DNA from 3 places in the Uliginosibacterium flavum genome. Region 1 is predicted to be linked to each of the others. Evidence: predicted binding sites of a transcription regulator. Region 1 holds the regulator's gene; each other region holds the start of a gene.
What was found. Region 1 encodes sigma-54, which starts transcription at its own class of promoters, with help from an activator protein. Its sites were predicted from a motif close to TGGCACGCTTNCTGCTNA; they were not measured.
Positions count from the first base shown of each region.

Region 2: the regulator sigma-54 is predicted to act here: its motif matches at 6,226-6,243, upstream of ABXR19_RS08230 (circularly permuted type 2 ATP-grasp protein).
Region 3: the regulator sigma-54 is predicted to act here: its motif matches at 4,072-4,089, upstream of ABXR19_RS01115 (pilin).

Region 1 covers NZ_JBEWZI010000002.1:115,922-123,679, reverse strand. The annotation lists gene recX (recombination regulator RecX) at 1-292, shown strand, start outside; gene lptB (LPS export ABC transporter ATP-binding protein) at 279-1,001, shown strand; gene ABXR19_RS02235 (RNA polymerase factor sigma-54) at 1,047-2,549, shown strand; gene hpf (ribosome hibernation-promoting factor, HPF/YfiA family) at 2,567-2,896, shown strand; gene ABXR19_RS02225 (PTS sugar transporter subunit IIA) at 3,078-3,563, shown strand; gene hprK (HPr(Ser) kinase/phosphatase) at 3,532-4,479, shown strand; gene ABXR19_RS02215 (FHA domain-containing protein) at 4,540-5,544, opposite strand; gene ttcA (tRNA 2-thiocytidine(32) synthetase TtcA) at 5,519-6,421, opposite strand; gene ABXR19_RS02205 (sigma-54-dependent transcriptional regulator) at 6,582-7,758, opposite strand, start outside.
Region 2 covers NZ_JBEWZI010000007.1:88,099-95,856, reverse strand. The annotation lists gene ABXR19_RS08260 (glycoside hydrolase family 15 protein) at 1-1,177, opposite strand, end outside; gene ABXR19_RS08255 (alpha,alpha-trehalose-phosphate synthase (UDP-forming)) at 1,298-3,529, shown strand; gene otsB (trehalose-phosphatase) at 3,532-4,323, shown strand; gene ABXR19_RS08245 (COG4315 family predicted lipoprotein) at 4,666-5,097, shown strand; gene ABXR19_RS08240 (TM2 domain-containing protein) at 5,542-5,853, shown strand; gene ABXR19_RS08235 (DUF2752 domain-containing protein) at 5,825-6,154, shown strand; gene ABXR19_RS08230 (circularly permuted type 2 ATP-grasp protein) at 6,454-7,758, shown strand, end outside.
Region 3 covers NZ_JBEWZI010000001.1:257,516-265,273, forward strand. The annotation lists gene ABXR19_RS01100 (lipopolysaccharide biosynthesis protein) at 1-272, opposite strand, end outside; gene ABXR19_RS01105 (glycosyltransferase) at 269-1,369, opposite strand; gene ABXR19_RS01110 (O-antigen ligase family protein) at 1,665-3,368, opposite strand; gene ABXR19_RS01115 (pilin) at 3,497-4,027, opposite strand; gene tfpZ (TfpX/TfpZ family type IV pilin accessory protein) at 4,286-5,038, opposite strand; gene ABXR19_RS01125 (pilin) at 5,203-5,730, opposite strand; gene ABXR19_RS01130 (gamma carbonic anhydrase family protein) at 6,079-6,600, shown strand; gene ABXR19_RS01135 (hypothetical protein) at 6,713-7,036, shown strand; gene ABXR19_RS01140 (DUF6036 family nucleotidyltransferase) at 7,026-7,553, shown strand; gene dtd (D-aminoacyl-tRNA deacylase) at 7,550-7,758, shown strand, end outside.

The DNA of each region.
Region 1 (7,758 bases):
GCGTTTTGCTGAAAGCTTGGTGCGCACTCAGGGCGGGCGCGTGGGCGTCGAACGTTTGCGGCGCGAACTGGCTGATCGAGGCGTGAGTAACGAAATTGCCGCAGCAGCGTTGGGCGAAGGTCTTGTCGAGGATGAGCTGACGCGCGCACGTGCGGTGTGGGCGAAAAAATTTGGTGAGTTGCCGAAGGATCAAAGCGAGTGGGCGCGCCAAGCGCGCTTCATGCAATCGCGTGGTTTTACGGTTGAAGTGATCCGGACAATGTTGAAAGAACCATTTAATGAGTCTGCTTAGGGTAGCCAGCCTGAAGAAACGCTACAAGTCGCGTACCGTGGTGCACGATGTTTCCTTCCAGGTCGGCAGTGGTGAGGTAGTGGGCTTGTTGGGCCCCAACGGGGCGGGCAAGACGACGTGTTTTTACATGATTGTTGGCTTGGTGCGTGCCGATGGCGGCAGCATCCATCTGGATGGTGCGGATCTGACTCACTGGCCGATCCACAAGCGCGCTCATCAAGGTTTGTCTTACCTGCCGCAGGAAAACTCGGTATTTCGCAAACTCTCGGTCAGCGAGAATATTCTGGCGGTGCTTGAGCTGCAGAAGCTGGGTAAAGCAGAGCAGGCGAAGCGTCTCGATGAGTTGCTGGATGAGTTGAACATTGCCCATCTGCGCGATGCGACCGCAATGTCTCTTTCCGGCGGCGAGCGTCGTCGGGTGGAAATTGCCCGGGCGCTGGCAACCCGCCCTCGTTTGATTCTGCTCGATGAACCTTTTGCAGGGGTTGACCCGATTGCAGTGCTGGATATTCAGAAGATCATTAGCTACCTGAAAGCACGTGGAATCGGGGTGTTGATTACCGACCACAATGTGCGTGAAACACTGGGGATTTGCGACCACGCTTACATCATCAATGCGGGTGAAGTGCTGGCGGGTGGTACGCCGGAAGAGATTGTGCAAAATGATCAGGTACGCCAAGTTTATCTAGGTGAACATTTCCGTTTATAACGTTTTTCATCAGGCCGGCATGGGCCGGCTGGTATCACTGTCCGCATGAAACCCTCGCTTCAGCTTCGCTTCTCCCAGCAACTGGCCTTGACGCCACAGTTGCAGCAATCCATCAAGTTGCTACAACTGTCCACGCTCGAACTCAATCAGGAAATCGAGCGCATGCTGCTGGAGAACCCGATGCTGGAACGCGAGGCGGGCGAGGAAGATGAGGGCGCAAGTCCGTCTCTGCCCGAGCCGCAAGAGGCCAGTATGGCCACTGCGGGTGAGGAGTACTCCAGCGAGCGCGTGTCTTCGGGCGAGGACGAGTATGAAGCGGCGAGCGTGGCCGACATGCCCGATAGCATCAACGAAGCCTACGACAGTGTGTCGGATGACGACATCGGCGAGGCCGCCGAATGGCGCAGTGAAGGGGCTTCGCACGGAAGTGGCGATGGTGAAGACGGCGATTTTCAGGATCTCCAGGCCGCAGCGACGTCCTTGCGGGATCATCTGTTGGGTCAGGTTGCCTTGATGGCCATGACGGATCGGGATCGCGCCTTGGTCATGCTGGTGATCGAGGCTCTGGATGATGACGGTCTGTTGCTGCAGGAGCTTGAAGAGCTTCTTCCGCTGATTCCGCCTGAATGGGATGTTGAGCTGGAAGATTTGACGATTTCCCTGCATCAGGTGCAAAGCCTTGATCCGGCAGGAATCGGGGCGCGCAACCTGCAGGAAAGTCTGCTTTTGCAATTGAAGACCCTGCCGGAGAGCGAGTCACGGCGCTTGTCCATGATCATCGTTGATGGCAATCTGGAGTTGCTGGCCGCACGTGACTTCGCCAAGCTCAAGCGCCGACTGTCCTGTAATGACGATGCATTGCGTTCCGCGCAGGAGTTGATCTGCAGCCTCAATCCCCGGCCGGGTGCTCGTTTTGCCGCGCCCGAGACGCGTTATGTGATTCCCGATGTGGTTGTCCGGAAATATCGGGGTGCCTGGACGGTAAATCTTAATTCGGAAGCAATGCCGAGGCTAAGGATTCACAAGGTCTATGCCGATATACTTCACCATAACCGGGGCGTAAGCAGCACACTGTCGACGCACCTGCAGGAAGCGAAGTGGTTGATCAAGAACGTACAGCAGCGGTTTGACACGATCCTGCGGGTTTCACAGGCGATAGTGGATCGGCAGCGACAGTTTTTCGAGCATGGCGAAGTGGCGATGCGTCCGCTTACCTTGCGCGAGATCGCTGAAGAGCTGGAATTGCACGAGTCGACGGTGTCGCGGGTAACGACTCAGAAATATATGGCCAGTGCCCGTGGCGTCTTTGAACTGAAATATTTTTTTGGCAGTCACGTTGCCACCGATACGGGTGGTGAATGTTCAGCTACGGCGATTCGCGCGCTGATTCGCCAGCTGGTTGCGGCTGAGGACGGGCGCAAGCCTTTGTCTGATGCCCGGATTGCTGAATTGTTGGGCCAGCAGGGTATTGTGGTAGCACGCCGGACAATCGCGAAATACCGGGAGTTGCTCAATATTCCGCCGGTCAGTCAGCGCAAGTCGATCTAACAGGAGAGGAGTGTTTTATGAATCTCAATATCACCGGGCACCATCTTGAAGTGACCCCCGCCCTGCGCGAGTATGTCAGCACCAAGCTTGATCGGGTGATTCGTCATTTTGATCATGTGACGGCAACCCATGTAATCCTCTCGGTACAAAAACTCAAACAGAAAGCTGAAGTGACAGTGCACGTGCGTGGTAAGGATATCCACGTGGAGTGTGAAGACGATGACTTGTATGCGGCGATCGATGCGATGGCTGACAAACTGGATCGTCAGGTACTCAAGCACAAGGAGAAAGCCGGTGATCACGGTCATGAATCCGTGAAGCGCCAGAGCATTGCAAGCGCGGACTGAGCGTGCGCGCAACACAGTTCAGCTGTGCTGCGGCCGGACTGGACGCAGCAGGGCGGGCGAGGCCTATAATGGGCCTGCCGCGACTGCAGGATGAAGTCCTGAACTGTCAATTTCCAACCTGACAAGCGGCGAGCTCCGAAAGGAGACTCGCCGCTGTTCTGTAAGTAAGACCGAACCTGGCATGAACCTGATCTCCAAGATTCTTGATCCGCAGCGGATTGTTGTTGATATCGCGCTGAATTCCCGTGCCGCGGTGTTTGAGTGCGTGGGGGCCCTGTTTGAGCAGCATAGCGGTCTGGCGGCCAGGAAAGTGGTCGATGCGCTGACTCAGCGCGAAAAGCTTGGCTCGACGGGCTTGGGCATGGGGATTGCGATTCCGCATCAGCGCGTCAAAGGCCTCAAGGAGACGCAAGGCGCTTTCCTGCGCCTGCGTGACCCCATCGATTTTGATGCGCCTGATGGGGCTCCGGTCAATCTGTTTTTCATCATGCTGGCGCCTGAACAGGCCAATGAAACGCATCTGCGTTTACTGGCAGAGTTGGCGCAGATGTTCAGCGACAAGACGTTCCGCGAAACCCTTTGTGCCGCGCCGGATGCCATGAGTGTTGCGGCAGCTTTTGATGACTGGAGCATCCATGCGTCGAGCGAGCGTAGCCCAGCTGTTTGAGGCCAATCGCACTGCGCTGCAATTGCGTCATGTTGCGGGGCGTCTGGATTCTTGGTTGTCGGTTTCTGATCATCGGGTGTGGCCAGCCGATATGGTGGGTCACCTCAACCTGATTCACCCGAATCGTTTGCAGATCATGGGCGAAGCAGAGTTCGCTTGGGCACGCCAACAAACCCGCGAACACCTTGAGCAGCATTTGTTGGGCATCCTCGCCTGCTCTCCTCCCGGAGTCATCGTTGCTGATGATTGCGACGTGCCGGAAATTGTCCGTCGAGCCTGCGATGAAGCGGGAGTGCCGGTGATGGCCTCACCGCTGGAATCCGCACGCGTGATTGAAGTCCTGCGGGTCTATCTGTCACGCAAGATGGCTGAGCGCGTTTCGCTGCATGGCGTGTTCATGGATGTTCTGGGGGTTGGCGTGCTGGTGACTGGCGACTCGGGCGCGGGTAAGTCCGAGTTGGCGCTGGAGCTGATTACACGCGGCCATGGCTTGGTGGCGGATGACGTTGTAGAAATCTCGCGCGTTGCTTCAGGGATTCTGGAGGGGCGTTGCCCTGAAATGCTCAAGGATTTTCTGGAGGTGCGCGGTCTGGGCATCCTGAATATCCGTACGATTTTTGGCGAAACTGCGTGTCGTCGAAAAATGAAGCTCAAACTCATCGCACATTTGCAGCGTCGCACGGGTGGGCATGATGAGCCTTTGCGTTTGCCGCTTGATGATGACGATATGCAGGACGTGCTGGGGGTCCCCGTGCGCCGCGTTGTGCTGCCGGTTGCGGCAGGGCGAAACCTTGCGGTTCTGCTTGAGGCTGCGGTGCGCAACACGATCCTGCAGCTTCGCGGGATTGATTCAACTCAGGAGTTTGTCGTACGTCAGCGGAGCATTCTGGATAATGATGACCCTTATGACCGCTGACTTTCACAGGTCACAAAAAAGCCCGCCGAATGAAGGCGGGCTTTTTTTGGTGCACTGAGCTCAGCGTTGGCCGATGTCAAAAAATACGACCTCTGCTCCGACTTCTGTGGGCGAATAGCCAAAGCCGATCCGTCCGCGGTTCGGCAGGTCTGCTTCTCCACGACGCAGCACAACCTCATTGCCCGCATCGTCCACCATGAAAGTGCCGTTCGTGCTGGTGTCGATCAACACAAAATGGTTGTGACGCCATTCTATGCGCGAATGGTGCCGTGAGGCACGACGGTCCGCGATGACCAAGTCATTGCCTTCTTCGCGCCCAGCCAGTACCACCGGGTGGTGATCAGATACTGAAAGGTTGTTCTTGTTGTGGCGCAGCATCAAAGAAGTACGCTGCGGCGCGTTGGCGGCGGGGCTGAATACGGGAGATTCGCTGTGATTGGTGGTGTCCAGCACGCTCTGATTGATGCTCAGCGAGGTGGATGTCGGTGAGAACGCCTCGATTGAAGCTGGCGTAGCTGCCGTGCTGCTGGTCGCGGTCGGAGTAACGCCCGGCGGGAATGCGTATACGCGTTCGGTGTAGCCGGGCACTGCGATTGAGCTGGGCGGTTCAGCAACCAGCTGTTTGCGCATGCTCTCCGGCAGTCTGGTGTAACCCTCTCCGCTGATCAGGATCTGGTTGGCAGGGCTGGCCGAGACAAGCTTTTGGGCGAGGGAGAGAGCGGCTTCGTCGGGACGATTGCTAGCGGTTTCGACCGTACCGGCGTGGATCACCACGTGTACGGATAAGGCAACCCCGGAAACGGGCGGTAATTGTTTGACGCGTGCGCGCATGTCGAAGGCTGCGAGTACCGCGTTCTCTCCACGCGGGAAATGCGCGACCAGGCGGCGGCCATCAGCCGACACGGCAAAGCCTTGATAAGCCTCTATCGAGCGCTCGGCGCGTTTTCGGCTACGCTCAACAGCGTGCTGAGTTTCTATTCCACCGATTTTGTCCAGCAGCGAATTATCGCCAGTGATTTCGGCGATCAGGACGCAGGTTTCAGTGGTGATGGGTGTGCTCGTCATTATTCAGGCGGCTCCAAGGATTTGCGTCGAGAGAATCATCATTCTTTATCCAGTGGATCGGTAAGGATTCTGGTGTCGGCGTGGGTGGCAGGCTGACGATCGGGCTGTCAAAGGCGATATCGCCCTCGCTGACAAGGCTATTGCGCGTCAAGGCTTTGAAATCAAACAGCTTGCCATCAGCGAGGTGGCTGGGCACTACGTTCTGAAGGGCAGTGGCAATGGACTCCACTCGGCCCGGAAAGCTGTGCTCCCATTCGCCCAGCAAGGCCTTGATTTGTTTGCGCTGGGCGGTTTCTTGCGAGCCGCAGAGGTTGCACGGGATGATCGGGAAATCCATCGCGCGTGCATATTTGGCGATGTCCTTTTCTGCGCAGTAGGCCAGTGGTCGGATCACCATGTGCTGCCCATCATCAGACAGCAGCTTTGGGGGCATTGCCTTGAGTTTGCCGCCAAAGAACATGTTCAGGAACAGGGTTTCTATCAGGTCTTCGCGATGATGCCCCAAGGCAATCTTGGTCGCGCCCAGTTCGCTCGCGGTGCGATAGATGATGGCGCGTCGCAGGCGTGAGCAGAGGGCGCAAGTAGTTTTACCCTCCGGGATCTTGTCCTTGACGATTGAATAAGTGTCTTCAGTGACAATGCGGTATTCGACGCCGATGGATTCGAAGTAGGCCGGCAGCACTTCGGCCGGGAAGCCTGGTTGGCGCTGATCCAGATTGATCGCAATGATGCGGAAGTCGATCGGCGCGCGTTCGCGCATGTCGCGCAGCAGGTTCAGCAGGGCATAGGAGTCTTTACCGCCCGAGCAGCACACCATGACGACATCACCTTCTTCGATCATGTTGTAGTCCGCGATGGCTTGGCCAATGCCGCGCATCAAGCGCTTTTTCAGGCGCAGGACTGTGTTGGACAAGTCTTCGGGTGTTGGGCTGGCAAGATTCACGATTTGGTCGGGGTTGGGCTGCAAGTGCGTGATTATATCGAAGCTGCTCTCGCTGCCGGTAAAAACTGTGATGGATCAGGGGCTTGCCCAGTGTTCAGGCTTCCGATCTACGGCCCACCTGAATGCCGAGTTGCTTGAGCTTCCGGTACAGGTGGGTGCGTTCGAGGCCTGTTTTGTCTGCAAGCCGGGTAATGTTGCCGTCTTCCAGCTGCAGGTGGTATTCGAAGTAAAGTCGTTCGAAGGTTTCGCGTGCCTCGCGTAGCGGTAAGTCCAGCGGCAAAGCCAGTGCGGCTGTCGAGGCGCGAGATATGAAACGCACGACTTCTTCGGCACTTATTTCTTCTTCCAATGAGCCGAGTGCAAGCGATTTGACGGCAGACCTTAATTCACCAAAGCCGCCGCCCCAAGGGCTATTGCGCAGGGCGTTGAGTGCCCCGGTTGTCAGCGTACGCGCCGGGACTTCGCCACTTTCCGTGAGGTGTTGCAGGAGCTGGGCAACCAGTTCCGGAACTTCTTCCTTGAGTTCGAGCAGAGACGGGGGAACCAATGCGACCTCGAACATGCGCCGTACCAGCTGAGGATCCCAACCGTCTTTCAGCAGTTGGTCGGCCTGTTGGGTGGTGGCGGCGAGCAGGTGCAGATCGTACTTGTCGAGACGGTCGATGACAAAAGCAAGATTCTTCTGCTGCGACCGGTTGATTTGCGCCAGATCTTCAATGAAAACCTGCCCGCCGCGCGCGGCTTCGAGGGCTTGCACTTCAATGGGCTGAGCCAGCGTGCCCAGATCGAGCCATGGGCAGCCTGCGTTCTGCAGGCTGCGGGCACATAGTTCCGCCAATGATCCGGGCCCAACGCGCAGCAGCAGCATGCGGGACTTTTGATTGATTTGATCCAGACGCTTGCGCAACTCACGCAAAGGATTGGATCGCGTAAAGGCGGCCAGCGTGAGGTGGGCTTGAGTCTTGTTTGGCTGGCGCTGCAGGCCGCGCTTGACGGCCGCCAGCAATTTTTGCAGGGAAATCGGTTTTTCGAGGAAGTCCAATGCGCCGAAGCGGATCGCTTCAACCGCTGTGTCGATGGTACCGTGGCCAGACATCATGATGACCGGCATGGTCAGCAAGCCTGACGCAGCCCATTCCTTGAGTACGGTTACTCCATCGGTGTCCGGCATCCAGATGTCCAGCAGCACCAGATCCGGGCGTGCTGTTTGGCGTGCCGCGCGCGCTGCGGTGGCATTTTCAGCCAAGACTACGTCATAGCCTTCGTCGCAC
Region 2 (7,758 bases), on a different contig from region 1:
CCGGCTGGTGGTAATTGGCCAGTGCTCGCAAGCCCAGGGGTTCGAGCTGGCGGAAAAGGTTCTCGTCACCACGATGACGCAATCGGGTATCGAAGAACATGTGTGTCGCGGCGAGAATGGCGGAGCCGTAAACGTCATGCTGGATTTGTTCGAAAGCCTGGTTGCCGATGCGCACCGGACCCATTTCGCGATAGCCCGCCAGCGCAGGGGCGATTCGCTCGGTCAGGCGTGCTTCGCCGCTGATCCCGTATACCGGCTGTAGCACCCCTTCTTCGGCGCTGGAAACCACGTTGAGGATAAAACCGATGTAGCGCTCCATGGTTGCGGTAGCCCCCAAGCGGTTGAGGGCATTGACGACGAAATAGGCGTCACGCAACCAGCAGTAACGATAGTCCCAGTTGCGCCCCGAGCCGGGATGCTCCGGCACTGAAGTGGTCATGGCGGCAATGATTGCTCCGGTGTCGTCGAAGGCATTAAGTTTCAGAGTGATGGCGGCCCGGATGACCTCGTCTTGCCAGTCGACTGGCACGAAGATCGTGCGTACCCAGCGCTGCCAGTAAGCAATGGTTTCATCAAGAAAGCGTTGCGTGGTTTCGGCAACGCCTCCTTGCAAGGACTCGTCCGGGCCGAGAATAAAACTGAGCGTGTCGTGCACATGCATGAAGCGCGCTTCCAGCACCCCGTGGATTGAGGCGTTGGTCGTCAGGCGCAATGTTTGCAGGGGCGCGACTAAGCGGATGTGGTGGCTGCCGAAGGTGATGCTTGGGGCAAGCTCGCCATCCTGGAAAAGCGGCCGGACACGCACGGCGACGCGCGGGTTTCCGGTCAGACGGCGCACCCGGCGCACCAGCATCGCGGGGAAAAACACCCGGCCGTGCAGCTGGAAGCGTGGGGCAAAATCAGTCACTTCGATGCCGCCGTCATGCCTGTCGAACAGGCGCGTATGAAGCACCGCGGTATGCCGCTCGTAAGCCTGTTCGGCGTGGGAGAAATCATCCAGCACGATGCTGAAGGCGCCCGCCCCCTCATCCCTTCCGGGCGGGGATAGCAGACTGCAAAAGACCGGTTCGCCGTCCAGACGGGGCAAGCACGCCCAGACAATGTTTCCGTGCGGATCAATCAGGGCGCCGACCGCACTGTTGCCGATCAATCCTCCATCAAGAGATGCTTTTTGCATTGTCTGTTCCTTGGCTAGGGGCTGCGTCTGGAGGGGTGGTGATCAAGACCTTTTGCTTCACACAGCCAAGCGGCTGTGCCATTCTGTCAGGCCTGCCGACCACAAAAAGGTTCCGCAAGCATGAAATCCATACGCCTTCAATTGCGCTTCCTTGTTCCGCTGTGTGTGCTGCTTTTAGGTGCAGCCTATATCACCGTGCCCCTGGTCGACAACCTGACCCAGCGCTGGTTCGTGCGGGATCTTGATATCCGCGCAAAACTTGTTGCGGAGGCAATGGCTACGGCAATCGACGGGGTAGCAGACATCCAGCAAACCGACGCCGTCGTCGCAGCGCTAGAAAAAATCATTGCTGATGAACGTCTGATGGCGCTCGCCATTTGCAGCCCCGCCGGGGATATGCAGGTACGCACACATGCCTTTCCTTTACAGCTAGGCTGTTTGCAGGCGCAGGTGATCGCCAATGAGAAAGCGCCCTTGAGCACTCTGCCACAGGGCGAAGTTCACGTTGCCGTGCGTCCTTTGAATATTGCGAGTTTTTCAGGGTCTCAGGTAGTTATTTTGCATGACGCCAGTTACATGCAGCGACGCAGTGACGCGACGCGTCAGTATCTAGTGATCCTGTTCATGGCACTGGGCGCAGCTATCGCCCTCAGCACCATCCTGGCGGCACATCTAAGTCTGCGCGGTTGGGTCGAGGGCACGCGAGCCCTGCTGCGTGGTGAGAATCTGCTTAGCCCATTTCAGGCTCCGCCCGAATTGCAGGGAGTTGCCACGGATCTGCGGCTGATGTTGCGCGAACTGGAAGATGAGCATCGCTCGCGCCTGCATGCGGAAGCCTGGACACCGGAGCGTCTGCGTCAGGTCGTGGCCACAGACATGCGTGGTGAGCAAGTCATCGTCGTCTCCAATCGAGAGCCCTATATACATCTCCAGAGCGGCGACAGCGTGCGCGTGCAACGTCCCGCCAGTGGTCTGGTTACTGCGATCGAACCGGTCATGCGCGCCTGTTCCGGCACCTGGATCGCCCACGGTGGCGGGGATGCAGATCGCGCCACCGTAGACGGACAGGATCACGTCAGCGTGCCGCCCGACAACCCCTGTTACACCTTGCGCCGGGTCTGGATGAGCAAGGAGGAGGAGCAAGGGTATTACTACGGATTTGCCAATGAAGGCATGTGGCCCTTGTGCCATCTCGCGCATGTGCGTCCCGTGTTCCGCCTGACCGATTGGGAACATTACAAGACCATCAACCAGCGTTTCGCCGATGCGGTGGTGCAGGAGGCTCTTACCGACGATCCTATTGTGCTGATTCAGGATTATCACTTTGCGCTGCTGCCAGCGCTGCTGCGCGAACGCCTTCCAAATGCCACAATCATTACATTCTGGCACATTCCATGGCCTAATCCGGAGTCCTTTGGCGTTTGTCCGTGGCATGAAGAAATTCTGCGCGGCCTGCTCGGCAGCTCCATCCTGGGCTTTCATACCCGCTTGCATTGCCGCAATTTCATGGAGTCGACCGATCGTTTTCTCGAGGCGCGGATTCGCCTGGAGGAGTCAATGATCACTTTCGATGGTGATCATACTCAGGTCAATAGCTACCCGATTTCGATTCACTGGCCTGCGCCTGAAGAGGTCGGACTCTGGCCGTCTGTGACAGAGTGCCGCAGCAAGTTGCGGGCGCAGCTTGGCGTCAAAGAGGATCATCTGATCGCGCTCGGTGTCGATCGTTTTGACTATACCAAGGGGATTGTCGAGCGGTTTAACGCGGTGGACCGGATGCTGGAGAAGCATCGCGAGTTGCGTCATCGTTTCAGTTTTGTGCAATTCGCTGCGCCTACCCGCTCTGCGCTGGACGAGTATCAGCTCTTCGCTGAACAGGTGACCCGTCTGGCCGAGCGCATCAATGCGCGCCACGGCGACGCCAACTGGCAGCCTGTTCGTCTGATTGCCGAGCATCAGGATAGCGATGCGGTGACCAGCCACTATCGTGCAGCGGACTGTTGCGTTGTGACGAGTTTGCACGATGGCATGAATCTGGTCGCCAAGGAATTTGTCGCCGCGCGCGATGACCTGGCCGGCACTCTGGTGCTCAGCGAGTTCACTGGTGCCGCGCGTGAATTGCATACCGCTCTGATCGTCAATCCCTACGATGTCGAAAGTACCGCAGACGCCCTCTATCAGGGCCTGACCATGAGTCGCGACGAGCAGGCTGACCGGATGCGCAGTCTCCGCGCGGTGGTCATGGAAGACAATGTCTATCGCTGGGCGGCCAATATGTTGCTGGATGCCGCCCGCTTGCGACGCAGCGAGCGCATCAGTGCGCGCATTGTTTCCCGGCAGGGAGGGCGGTGACGATGCCTCACCTGTTTTCTCCGGATGGTGACAAGGCCATTGCCAGAATTCTGGCGCAGCGCCCGCTGCTTGCGTTGGACTTTGATGGCACGCTTGCCCCCATCGTGCCACAGCCCGAAAATGCACGTGCGCCATTGGCCATTTCCCGCATCCTGAAAAAGCTTTGCAACCGCCTGCCTGTGGCTATTGTCAGTGGACGCGCAAAGGCAGATGTGATTGATCGCTTGGGCTTCGTTCCGCACTACCTGATTGGCAACCATGGTGCAGAAGGTTTGCCGGATGTACATCCCGATCTGGCTCACGATCAAGTCGCTCAGTGGAAGGCCGCACTGGAGCCGTTCGCCCAAGAATTTTCCGCTGCCGGAGTCCGTCTGGAAGACAAGGGCTATTCCCTGTCCCTTCATTATCGGCTGGCACGGGAACGGGACGATGCACTGGCGCTGATTGAAAAGATCGCCAGCAGTTTGAGCCCCGCCCCGCGGCTGATTGGAGGTAAATGTGTGCTTAATCTATTGCCCCCCGATGCGCCCGACAAATACCGGGCCATCTGCCATCTGCTCATCCTGTCGGGTTGCGATAGCGTCATTTTTGCAGGGGATGATCTGACCGACGATGTGGTGTTTGAAAAAGCCCCGCAGGACTGGCTGACGGTGCGAGTAGAGCCCGCCGCCGGGCATCGGGCACGCTTTCATCTTTCCCATCAAAATGAGATGTTTCTGTTTCTGCAGCGCTTGCTGAGTGGGCTGGAGTCCTTGCAGAGGCCGGATGTCAGGAAGCTGTTTGCAGGGCCTTAGCGTTTCTGCGAAAAAGGCCCCTTCAGGAAAATCCTGATCACTAGGCGGCTGGTCTTCATGGGGTGAGTCGCGAAGAGCGTTCTTCTCCGTGCCGACTCGCGCTGTTTCGGATCTCGGTCAGGACTTCATCCTGAAAACAAGAATCGCCATAATCTAAATTGAATACTTTGGAGCGTCTTCGCTGCTTCGCTGCGCGCGTGCGTCAGGGCATCGCGCAGAGATTCATTTCACTGGTGATGTGTTAAAAAAACACCATCTACGAATTGTCCAGAAGGGGAAATAATGCGCGACGGCCGCTTGTTTCGTGTCCGTACATAACTTAAATATCATAGGAGGAAGACCATGAAGCATCAGATCGGCTTTGCTGCATCATCTTTGGCGCTTGTTTTGCTGGCAGCTTGCAGCACTGCTCCGTCTGCGCCCGCAGCCAGCCTGCCCGCCATGGCAAAAGGCAGTACGCTGGTTAGTACGGAGGGCAATGCGCTCTATGTCTTCAAGAAGGATGTTGTTGGCAAGAGTGCTTGCGTTCGTGATTGCCTGAAATTTTACCAGCCGCTTTTTGCGAAGCCGGACGACAAGGCCGTTGGCGATTACGCGATATTTGAGCGCCCGGACGGCATGAGTCAGTGGGCTTATAAAGGTCAGGGGTTGTACTCCTGCACGGTTCCTGCTCTGAAAAAAGACGCTTCGAAAAAAGACGTCGAAGCAGCCCAAAAGAAGGCCGACGGTTGTGCCAAGGGTTTGACGAGTGACTGGGTCGCGGCCAAGCCTTGATTGACACTCCTCTCACGCGTCTGCGAGTTGACGCGTGCGGAGGTTTGGCGCCCACCCCCGCGGGATGGGCGCCCTCAGTTTTCCAGATGCTGGTTGCTTGAGTAGCATGCACGCCACAAAATCATCGTTTGTACTGAATAGCTTATTCGACCAGCGCGACAAGACCGGGGTTGATGTGCATCCTCCTTGGCGCTAGCGAAGTGCGTAGGGCGAAAAGGGGGCTTTCCCCGCTGATGTTCCTGGCTACTCCGAATCATCGAGATACTTGAAGCGCACGAAGCCGTTTGGTCAGCCTTTTGAGCAGATATTTGATCACTGCGATACAAAAGTGCCCAGATGTCCCTGATCTTGCTTTGCCACAGTACGTGTTGTTAGGATGAACGCTTCGGTGCAAAGGCCTGATCTGCGGACCGAGTTCATAAAACACCAAAAAAGGGTATCGCTATGGCATTTTGTCCTGCGTGTGGGGCTGAAGTGAATGAAAAGGCTGTTGTCTGCGTCAAATGTGGTGTGCCGGTGACGCCCGCCGGCTCGACTCAGGCTGGACCGGTCTCTGACAAGGAGTGGCTGACCACCATGCTGCTGTGTTTTTTCCTGGGTGGCTTTGGCGTGCATCGATTTTATACCGGGCATACCGGCATTGGCATTGCGCAATTGCTGACCCTCGGCGGTTGCGGTATCTGGGCTTTGATCGACTTCATCATGATTCTCACTGGTGGCCTCAAGGATGCCAAGGGTTTGCCTCTCAAGAAATAAGCGGCTGGATGCCCTGATTTTTGCGGGCATCAGCGTACTGGGAGTCGCGGCCCTCGTGGCTCCCGTATTCCTCCTTTCCGTGTTGCCACCCTGCCTGATCAGTTTGCTGACGGGCCTTGAATGCTGGGGTTGCGGCATCACGCGCGCCGTCCTCCAAGCCCTGCATGGCGATTGTTCTGCGGCTTGGGCGCTGAATCCGCTTGTTTTCATTGTTCTTCCTTTGCTGAGTTTTGAATATGCAAGGCTGGGCTGGCGGCTTTTCGGCTCTGTGCGGAAGGCTCCTCTTGATGTTCGCCCCTGATCAGCTGTTCGCCCCAGCCATGGCTTGTCAAGCCGGGCAGTCATCACCCTGAAAAGTGGTTTGCGCAAACTTGGCACTGTTGCTGCAGAGTGATGCACCAGTTTGGCCTTGGGCATTTTGACGCGCACCAATCTGGGCCACTTTCTTGCAGAGGCCTGTCTGAATGATGGTGCTGCGCACATGGCACGCTTCTCGCATCAGGGGTTAAGCCGATAAAACAGCTCCATCAGGAGAAAACAGTGGCTCAGATTCAAAAACAAATTTCCAGCAAATCGGCCAACGCCCGTTTCTTTGATGAAATGAGTAATGCTACCGGTGAGGTGCGCCCGCATTACGAGGGCTATGTCGGCTGGTTCGATGGCATGCCTGCCGAGCGCATTACGCGCAAGCGTCAAGAGGCTGATGCGCTGTTTCATCGCTCCGGCATTACCTTTGCCGTATATGGTGACGAGGCCGGTGCCGAGCGCCTGATCCCTTTTGATGTCATTCCGCGCATCATTCCCGCACAGGAATGGGTGACGATGGCTGCGGGTTTGCGCCAGCGCGTAAAGGCGTTGAACGCATTTCTGCACGATATCTATCATGGGCAGGAGATCCTCAAGGCCGGGCGCATTCCGGCTGAGCAGGTGCTGAACAATGCGCAATATCGCCCTGAGATGCAGGGCGTGGACGTGCCCAAGGATATCTATGCGGCGATTGCCGGTGTGGATATCGTGCGCGCCGGCGCCGGCGAGTATTACGTGCTCGAAGACAACCTGCGCGTGCCCTCGGGTGTGAGCTACATGATCGAGAACCGCAAGATGATGATGCGGCTCTTTCCCGAGCTGTTCTCGAAAAATCGCGTTGCCCCGGTCGAACACTATCCCGACCTCCTGCTAGATACCTTGCGTGCAGTCGCCCCCAAGGGGGTGCTCGATCCGACCGTGGTCGTGCTCACCCCCGGCAGCTTCAACAGCGCCTATTTCGAGCATGCCTTTCTTGCGCAGCAGATGGGCGTGGAGCTGGTTGAAGGGCCGGATCTGTTTGTGAGCGACGAGCAGGTTTTCATGCGCACCACGCAAGGCCCGCAGCGCGTGGACGTGATCTACCGCCGCATCGATGATGACTACCTGGACCCGCTTGCTTTCCGGCCGGACTCCATGCTCGGCGTGCCGGGCCTGCTCTCGGCCTACCGAGCGGGCAATGTCACCCTGTCAAACGCTATCGGCACCGGCGTGGCTGATGACAAATCGATTTACCCGTATGTGGGCGAGATGGTGCGTTTCTATCTGGGGGAAGAGCCGCTGCTCAACAACGTGCCCACCTACATGTTGCGCAAGCCCGACGATCTGGCCTACACGCTGGACCATCTGGCCGAGCTGGTGGTCAAGGAGGTTCACGGCGCGGGTGGCTACGGCATGCTTGTCGGCCCGGCTTCGACCAAGGCCGAGATCGAAGATTTCCGCAAACGCATCCTTGCTTCACCCGAGAAATATATCGCCCAACCCACACTTTCCCTGTCGACCTGTCCGACTTTTGTGGACGCCGGCATCGCGCCACGCCACATCGATCTGCGCCCCTTCGTGCTTTCGGGCAACGAAGTGCGTTTCGTGCCCGGCGGCCTC
Region 3 (7,758 bases), on a different contig from region 1:
CACACAAGCAGCACGCCTGTCCCCAGCAGCATTGCCCGCAGAAGTCCGACCAGTGCGGCTCTCAGGGCTAGCTCGCCATAGAATCGCGCCAGCATGCCATTCAGCGGATTGAACAGGATCAGCGTCACCACCGCCGAGGCCGCCAGCCCCAGCGTCAGTTGCCCGTACCCGGCCGGCCCCAACCCGCGCACGATCAGCGCCAGACTGGCCATCGCCAGCGCGCCTGAAGCGATACGCACCGCAACGTAGGCGGCGGAAGTGCGCAGACTCATCGCAGCCCCTCAGCCAGCTTGATCCAGCGCTGCGCCACCGCCGGCGCCGCAAAGATCGCCGCGCGCTCACGCAGCCTCACCTGCAAAGCCAGCCGCGCGTCGTCCTTCAAATCCAGTTGCGCCTGCATCGCCGCCGACAAAGCCGCCACATCGCCGACCGGCAACAACAAGTCCTGCAGATCGGAGCCGAGAATCTCCGGCGGACCATAAGGACAACGCGAGGCCAGCACTTGGCAGCCCTGACCCATCGCCTCCATCAGCACGTTGGACCAACCCTCGAAGCGCGAACTCATCACGAACAGCGCCGCGCGCCGGTAGAAAGGCTGCGGATCGCGCTGCCAGCCCACGCAATGCACGTCGTTCAAACCGAGCCGATCAATTTCGGCCCGCAGCCAGTCACGATCCGGCCCGTCGCCGACGATCACCAGCGGCGGCCTTTTAGCAGGCAAAGCGACATAGGCCGCCAGCACCACATCCAGGCCCTTGGTATGCCGATCCAGGCGGCCGACAAACAGGATGAAGCCCGCCGGCAAGGATTCCGCCACGACACGCGACTCAGCCAAGCCAGCGTCATCACGCTGCAGCAAAGGATTCGGGATGTGCTTCAGGCGCTGGACAGGCAAATGCAAAGCCGCCGCCAGCTCGTCACGCACGCCCTGCGACACCGCCACCACAGCGGCAGGTAAGCGATAAAACAGCGCCAGCAAGGCACGTCGCCCGCGCCCAAGCCATTGCGGATTGTGATGCACGCTGACCACCAACTTGTTCAGCCAGCCGCCACGCAGCCCAGCCAGCGCGCAAACCATACCGGCCTCGTCCATGAAAGCCATCACCGCGTCCGGCTGGAATTCGCGCGCCACGCGGCCCACGACAGCCACGCGGCGCAACGCGGTTTTCAAGCGCGGCCACAACCCGGCTTGCGCAGGCAGATGCATATCCTCAATGGGAACACCGAAATCCAGTTGCTCGCCCGCCGCATTGAAAGCCAGCACCCGCACGCGATGCGTCTGTGCCTGCGCCCACTCGCGTGACAGCACCGCCGCGACCTGCTCGGCACCACCACCATACACAAGGGGAATCACGACGAGGATTTTCATGCGGGCGAAAATGGGCGAAAAAGCGAAGCGCGCAGTATACGTCCTCACCTCAAGCGCAGCCCTGTGACAAGGAGCAAAAGCGCGCCTTTGCACGCTGGAGCCAACAGGCCCGAACACTCCATCCTCCTTTTCAGGGAAAGGTGGGGGTAAAAAAACGTCAATCAAGGACTGGCCTTGTTGCGCAAAACCCCAATCCGTAGACCACGACTTGCGACTTGCGACTTGCGACTTGCGACTTGCGACTTGCGACTTGCGACTTGCGACTTGCGACTTGCGACTTGCGACAGCAATCAGCTCACTGCAAACAAGCCCGCCCACCAATCCGGTAACCGCGCTTGGCCGCCTCGTCATACGCCCGCGCCCAATCATTCAGCGCCGGGCGGTGATAGGGAAAGCCATCACACATTGCCACCACAATGCGCTTGAGCGCCGGACCACGCTCGCTCAGCGCGTAGGCCTCGCCACAACGCATCATCAGATACCAGCCCGGCTTGTACTGCCAGTGCGCATCGCAGCGATCCGCGATCTGCGCCGCATCGCCTTCGTCCGGATGCCAGCTTTGCAGACGCAGGCTCTCGGCATGCAGGGCGAACACCGAATAGCGCGATACCTTTGCCAATTGCTCGCGCGCCTTGATGCGCGTCGCCAGCTTCGTGTCCGGCTCCTCGGCGGCCAGCGTCTGGTAGGCCGCACGCACCGCAAACCAGTCAAACGCCACCCAACTCAACACCACCACAGCCAACGCTGCCACGCCCGCGCCAAGCCAGAGCGGTAAGCGCAGCACCGGCAGACGCAGATTTTCGCCATCTGCCACGCCCATCGCCAACGCCACCGGAACCAGCAGATAGGCGTACCACAGCGGATATTCCACCATGCTGTGCAGGCCCACCACGCCGACACAGGCCAACGCCCACATACGCGCGGCGGTCGGCACAAACAACAGCTGGCGCAGATACCACAGCAGCAGCCCGCCGATCACCAGCACGGTCAGCGGCAAACCGAATTCCGCACCCATGTTCAATGGCAGATTGTGTGCATGCTCGGCAAACTTGGGAAAGGTGGCGGGCGGCGTCGTAAACATCGCATCGATGGACGCCTTGTAAAAAGTCGCCGGCCCCTGCCCCAGCCACGGATGCGCCACAATCGCCTGCCAGGCCGCCGTCCAGTTGAACAGGCGCTGGCCGTTCGAGCCGGCATCGCCCGCCCGATCCAGCGCGGTCGTCACACCGAAGGAATTCAGAATATGGCCGTAGGTCACCAGCGCCTGCGCCAGCACCGAAAATGCCGCCACCACCAGCAAGGCCTGCCCGATGCGCCGTGCCGCCGGATCACCGCGCCACAGGCTCAGCCCGCCCAGCACCAGGAAGGCTGCGGTGTAAAGCAGCGAGCCACGTGAAGCCGAAGCCGCCGCCGCCAGCGCCAGCCAAGCCGCCAACGGCAGCGCTAGCCACGCATTCAGCCAACGCCGCGCGAACAGAAAACTCAAGGAACCCAGCCCCAGGAACAGCAGATCCGCATAATGATTGGCCTGCCCGACATTGCCGAAGGCCTGCAGATAGATCTTGCCCATCACCAGCCCGCCCAGCGTAACGCCGGAAAGCTGCAAAACCCCGGCCAAGGATTGCAGCAGCGCACCCCCCAACATGCCGGCCGCCATCGCATCGACCAAAGTCCCCGAGCGCAGACTCGCCCCCAGCGCGTAGCACAGCAGGAACAAGCCCAGATACACCGCATAGCCCAAGCCTGGCGTGCGCAGTTGCCAGCCCAGACAGGCCAGCAACACCAGCAGGATCAAGCCCGCCGCACCGCCGACCCGAAGCTCCAGCCCCTGCGGCCGGGCAATCACCCACCCGGCAAAGCTCAGCACTGCCGCCAGGGCCATAGCCCACTCCGCGTACACCACGGTTTGCGGATTGGGGTGGATATTGATCAGGGAAGACAGCACCAGACCGACAAACAACGGAATAGCGGCTAGCCAAAACAGGCGTTGAGAGATCATGTGGGCAAATGCAGCAACAATTCAGAGTGCCCGAATCATATTATTGATCAGCCCACAATAAACACCTGATTCATAGCCGGCACGAAGAAACTCAAGCCCGGCCCGCAAAAGAGGCCGGCCTCAAAGAATCAAACAGCGCCACGACATTGTGTCGGCGAATACCGTCCCGGCAAAGTGCCGACACTGCCGGGGGCGTAGGTCGACGCAGCGCCCTTGCAGTGCCAGTCAATACTGCCCTGCGACCCAGGCGCCAATGCCACGTCACCAATCGTCGGAACAAAAAACACAGAATTCGTCGCCGCGGTTAGTTGGGCAATGCCGTTTGACGTAATGTCATACGACACCTTAACTTCACCATTGTTGATATTGATCGAAACCTCAGACACATACTTGGTCACGGTAAAACAATACACAATGCTGCCCGCACAGCCGGTCGAAGCACTGGTGACCTCCTGCGTCACCACAGCCAGATTTCCACTACTCTGCCAGAATTCCCAGACAATTGACTTGGCCGCTTCGGCCAGGGTCAGGCCTTCTGTGACCTTTGAACGCACGGTGTAGTCTTGATAGGCTGGCAGCGCGATAGCCGCCAGAATGCCAATGATAGCTACCACGATCATCAGTTCGATCAGGGTAAAACCTTGTTGAATACGTTTCATGACTAACTCTCCTGAGGAAAAACAGGGATACCCACCGCCTTACATTAGCCAAGTCCGTACCAAGCACACAAGACCTACCCATCAGGAAAAAAGTCTTTTTATACAGCGAGTTAAAAACAAGCCTGATTTCACCCTGATTAACCCAAGCATTCAAAGTGACAAAATTTGTCACTCCCCCTGCCGCATCCCGCCAAATGTTACACAATCACTTCACAATAGGCTCAGGCCAGTCGGACCAGAACGCCCGCTCACGCCAGACTATTTCCATGGACGAAGATCCACTATTTCCAATATTTCGGCCGATTTTGCATCAATCAGCACAGACATTTCTCTTTGCTTGGCAACAAGAGGGATGTATCGGAACCGATCGGCTTGCCGAGCAAATTTTTTCTGTAAATCCTCTAGCCGGGCTTTGGCTTCAGGATTGAGTTTCAATAATTCCTCAATCGCATGAGATTTACCAAGAACCTCTGCGGCATGCTCCTGATAGGGCCGATAGTATTGAGGAAAAACCTGCAAATCAGCCCCTGACATGGATGAAAAAAGAATACGCTGTTTTTCGACTGGATCATTGGGTTGCTCGGCATAAACAAAAACTGGGCCGGATTGAGGAAGCACCTTGAACTCCGGGTGTTTTACTTTTGCCAGTTCGGCAGACTCAATTTGAGAGGCCGCCACCACCTCAAAACGATCCAGCGCAAATACCAGATAGGCCGGCCGGCCTTGATAAATGCTCCAAGCACCGAACACAAATGCCACCAACTGCAAGCAGATGACCGTTGCCAGATCAAATCGGTAGCTAGATCGTGCGGGCTTAACAAAGAACAGGCACAGTATCGGCCCCAGCACAACGTCAACACAAAACAGGATTAACAACACCTTCACCAGCCCCGTTGCGGCGGTCAGGGGCGGCGGACACCATTGCAGCACCGCAAACAAAATGAAACTTGTAACAATGATCGCGCTGATCACCAAATGCGTAACAACCAATTGTGTGCGTGTCAAAGCCATAGTCAATAAATCCATGCGCAATAAGTAAAACCTCAGCCGGCGACGCTCAGTGCAACAGGCAATGGCGCCGATACGACAAGCGCCAACCAGTCTCCAGCAAGCAAGAGAAGGACAAACAAAAAAGGGCCAACATCGTTGGCCCTTTTGGTACTACCAGACAAAAATCAGACTGCGCTGCGACATTGTGTCGGAGAATAACGACCCGGCAACAAGCCAGTGGAACCCACCGCATAAGTGGAAGCAGCCCCCTTGCAATGCCAGTCAATATTGCCTTGCGAACCAGCAGCCAGAGCGGCGTTACCGATGGTCGGAATCAAGTAAACAGTATTGTTTGTGCCCAATTGGTTAATGCCGCTGGCAGTGACGTTGTACGTCACCAAAACTTCGCCATTGGTGGCAGCAATCGAAATCGCCGACACATACTTGGTCACGGTAAAACAATACACCACGCTTGCTGCGCAGCCGGTCGAGGCAGACGTAACCTCTTGCGTCACGGTAGCAAGGGAGCCATTGTTTTGCCAAGTTTCGGAAACCACCGATTTGGCGGCTTCGGCCAGGGTCAGACCTTCAGTAACCTTCGAGCGAACCGTATAGTCCTGATAAGCGGGCAGCGCGATAGCAGCCAAAATACCGATGATGGCGACCACGATCATCAACTCGATCAGGGTAAAGCCTTGTTGAATGCGTTTCATGAGCAATCTCCTTGGAGGAAAGAAACGGACAATTTCCGTTAGCTCTCTCCTAGCCAAGCCTGTGCCAAAAGGGCAGACCGTCTGTCAGACTTAAAAATAGTCAAACAAAACCAGTCACTTAGAATACAAACAAAAAAAACCAACTGCCGACACTGCTCATCAAAAGAAGTAAAAAGTGACCTTTTTTGTCATCTTTCGTGCCGCTGCACGGCAGCGCACACACCGCACACCGAGCTTATCCGCGCATTTTCACGACACTTTTCCGAGCCAGGCGCCAACACAAAGCCCTCGCTGCTATGATTCAGCCTCGCTGTGCGCAGCAGCAATTTCAAGCAAGGTGATATCGGAATGGCGATTTATGCGCTAGGTGATCGGGTGCCGGAGTTGGGCGAAGGTGTGTGGGTGGCGGACAACGCGCGGGTGATCGGCAAGGTGTCGCTGGGCAAGCGTGTGAGCATCTGGTTCAACGCAATCTTGCGTGGCGACAACGATCCGATCACGGTGGGCGAGCATACGAACATCCAGGACGGTGCGATCCTGCATACCGACGATGGCATTCCCCTGACGCTGGGCAGCCACGTTTCTGTGGGCCACATGGCGGTGCTGCACGGCTGCACGGTGGGTGACGGCACGCTGATCGGCATGAATGCGGTGGTGCTCAATGGCGCGGTGATCGGCAAGTATTGCCTGATCGGCGCCAAGGCGCTGATCCCGGAGGGCAAGGTGATTCCGGATCGTTCGCTGGTGGTGGGCACCCCGGGGCGCATCATCCGCGAACTGACGGATGAGGAAGTGGCGCGCATTCAAGCAGGTGCGGATCATTACGTCGAGAATGCGGAACGCTTCCGCACGGGCTTACGACTTCTGTAATTCCGTTTCCAGATCAATAATGCCGCGAAGACGAGGCGCAGACATTGCTGGAGCACGGCAAGACGAAGTCGACAAATGCAGTATTTGTCTGAAAATGAAATAAGGAGCGGCCATGCGTAGCCATGCCGATATTGATGCCCGCAGCCTCGCCTTGCATCGCCTGATTACCGAGAAAATTCAACGCGAACCTGCGTTGCACGCCCATGCAGAGGCGACTATCACGCGCTGGCGCCAGACGGTTTGTGCTGCGTCGCAGCCTTATCTGGATGAGTGGTTTCAGGCACTGCAAGCGGGCGCAAGCGCTAGCCTGAAGCTGGCCACCGAGGACTCTGAACATGCGCGCGCCTTGCGCCAATGCTCGCCGTTTACGGAAATCCTTTCCAATCAGGAGCGTTTCAATTTCCTGAAAACATGGCGGACTCAGCATGAGGCGTGAAGAGCTGGAACAGCTGATCCGCGCTGCAGCCGCGATTACCAACGAATACGAAATCGTGGTGATCGGCAGTCAATCCATTCTCGGCGCGGTGCCGAATGCGCCAGAGTTTTTACTGCAATCAATGAAGGCGGATCTGTACCCGCTGCACCACCCAGAGTTAGCTAATCTGATCGACGGGGCCATTGGCGAACTCTCGCCCTTTGAGGAATGCTTTGGCTATTACGCTCAGGGCGTTGGCCCGGAAACAGCCATTCTGCCCACGGGCTGGGAAAATCGGCTGATCAAGATCCAGAGCGAACACACCGACCTGAAGATCGGTTACTGCCTGGAGCCCCATGATCTGGCGGCATCTAAATTGGCCGCCGGGCGCGACAAGGACTGGGCTTTCGTTGAAACAATGCTCAAACACCAGCTCATCGACAGCGTCACGCTTGCTGAGCGCATTGCCACGCTGCCGCTTACCGAGGAGCAAGGAAGCAGTTTACTCGGCTGGCTAAAAGCACACTCAGTCGCATGATTGCCCTGATCCAGCGTGTTTCGCAGGTAGCTGTGGTGGTGGATGGCCGCCGCGTGGGCGAGATCGGCCCCGGGCTACTGGCGCTGATCGGCGTGCAAAGAGGTGATGAGGCGGCGCATACGCGGCACTTGCTGGACAAGCTGTTGGCCTACCGCGTCTTTCCCGATGAAGCGCAGCGCATGAACCGCTCGCTGGCCGATACGGG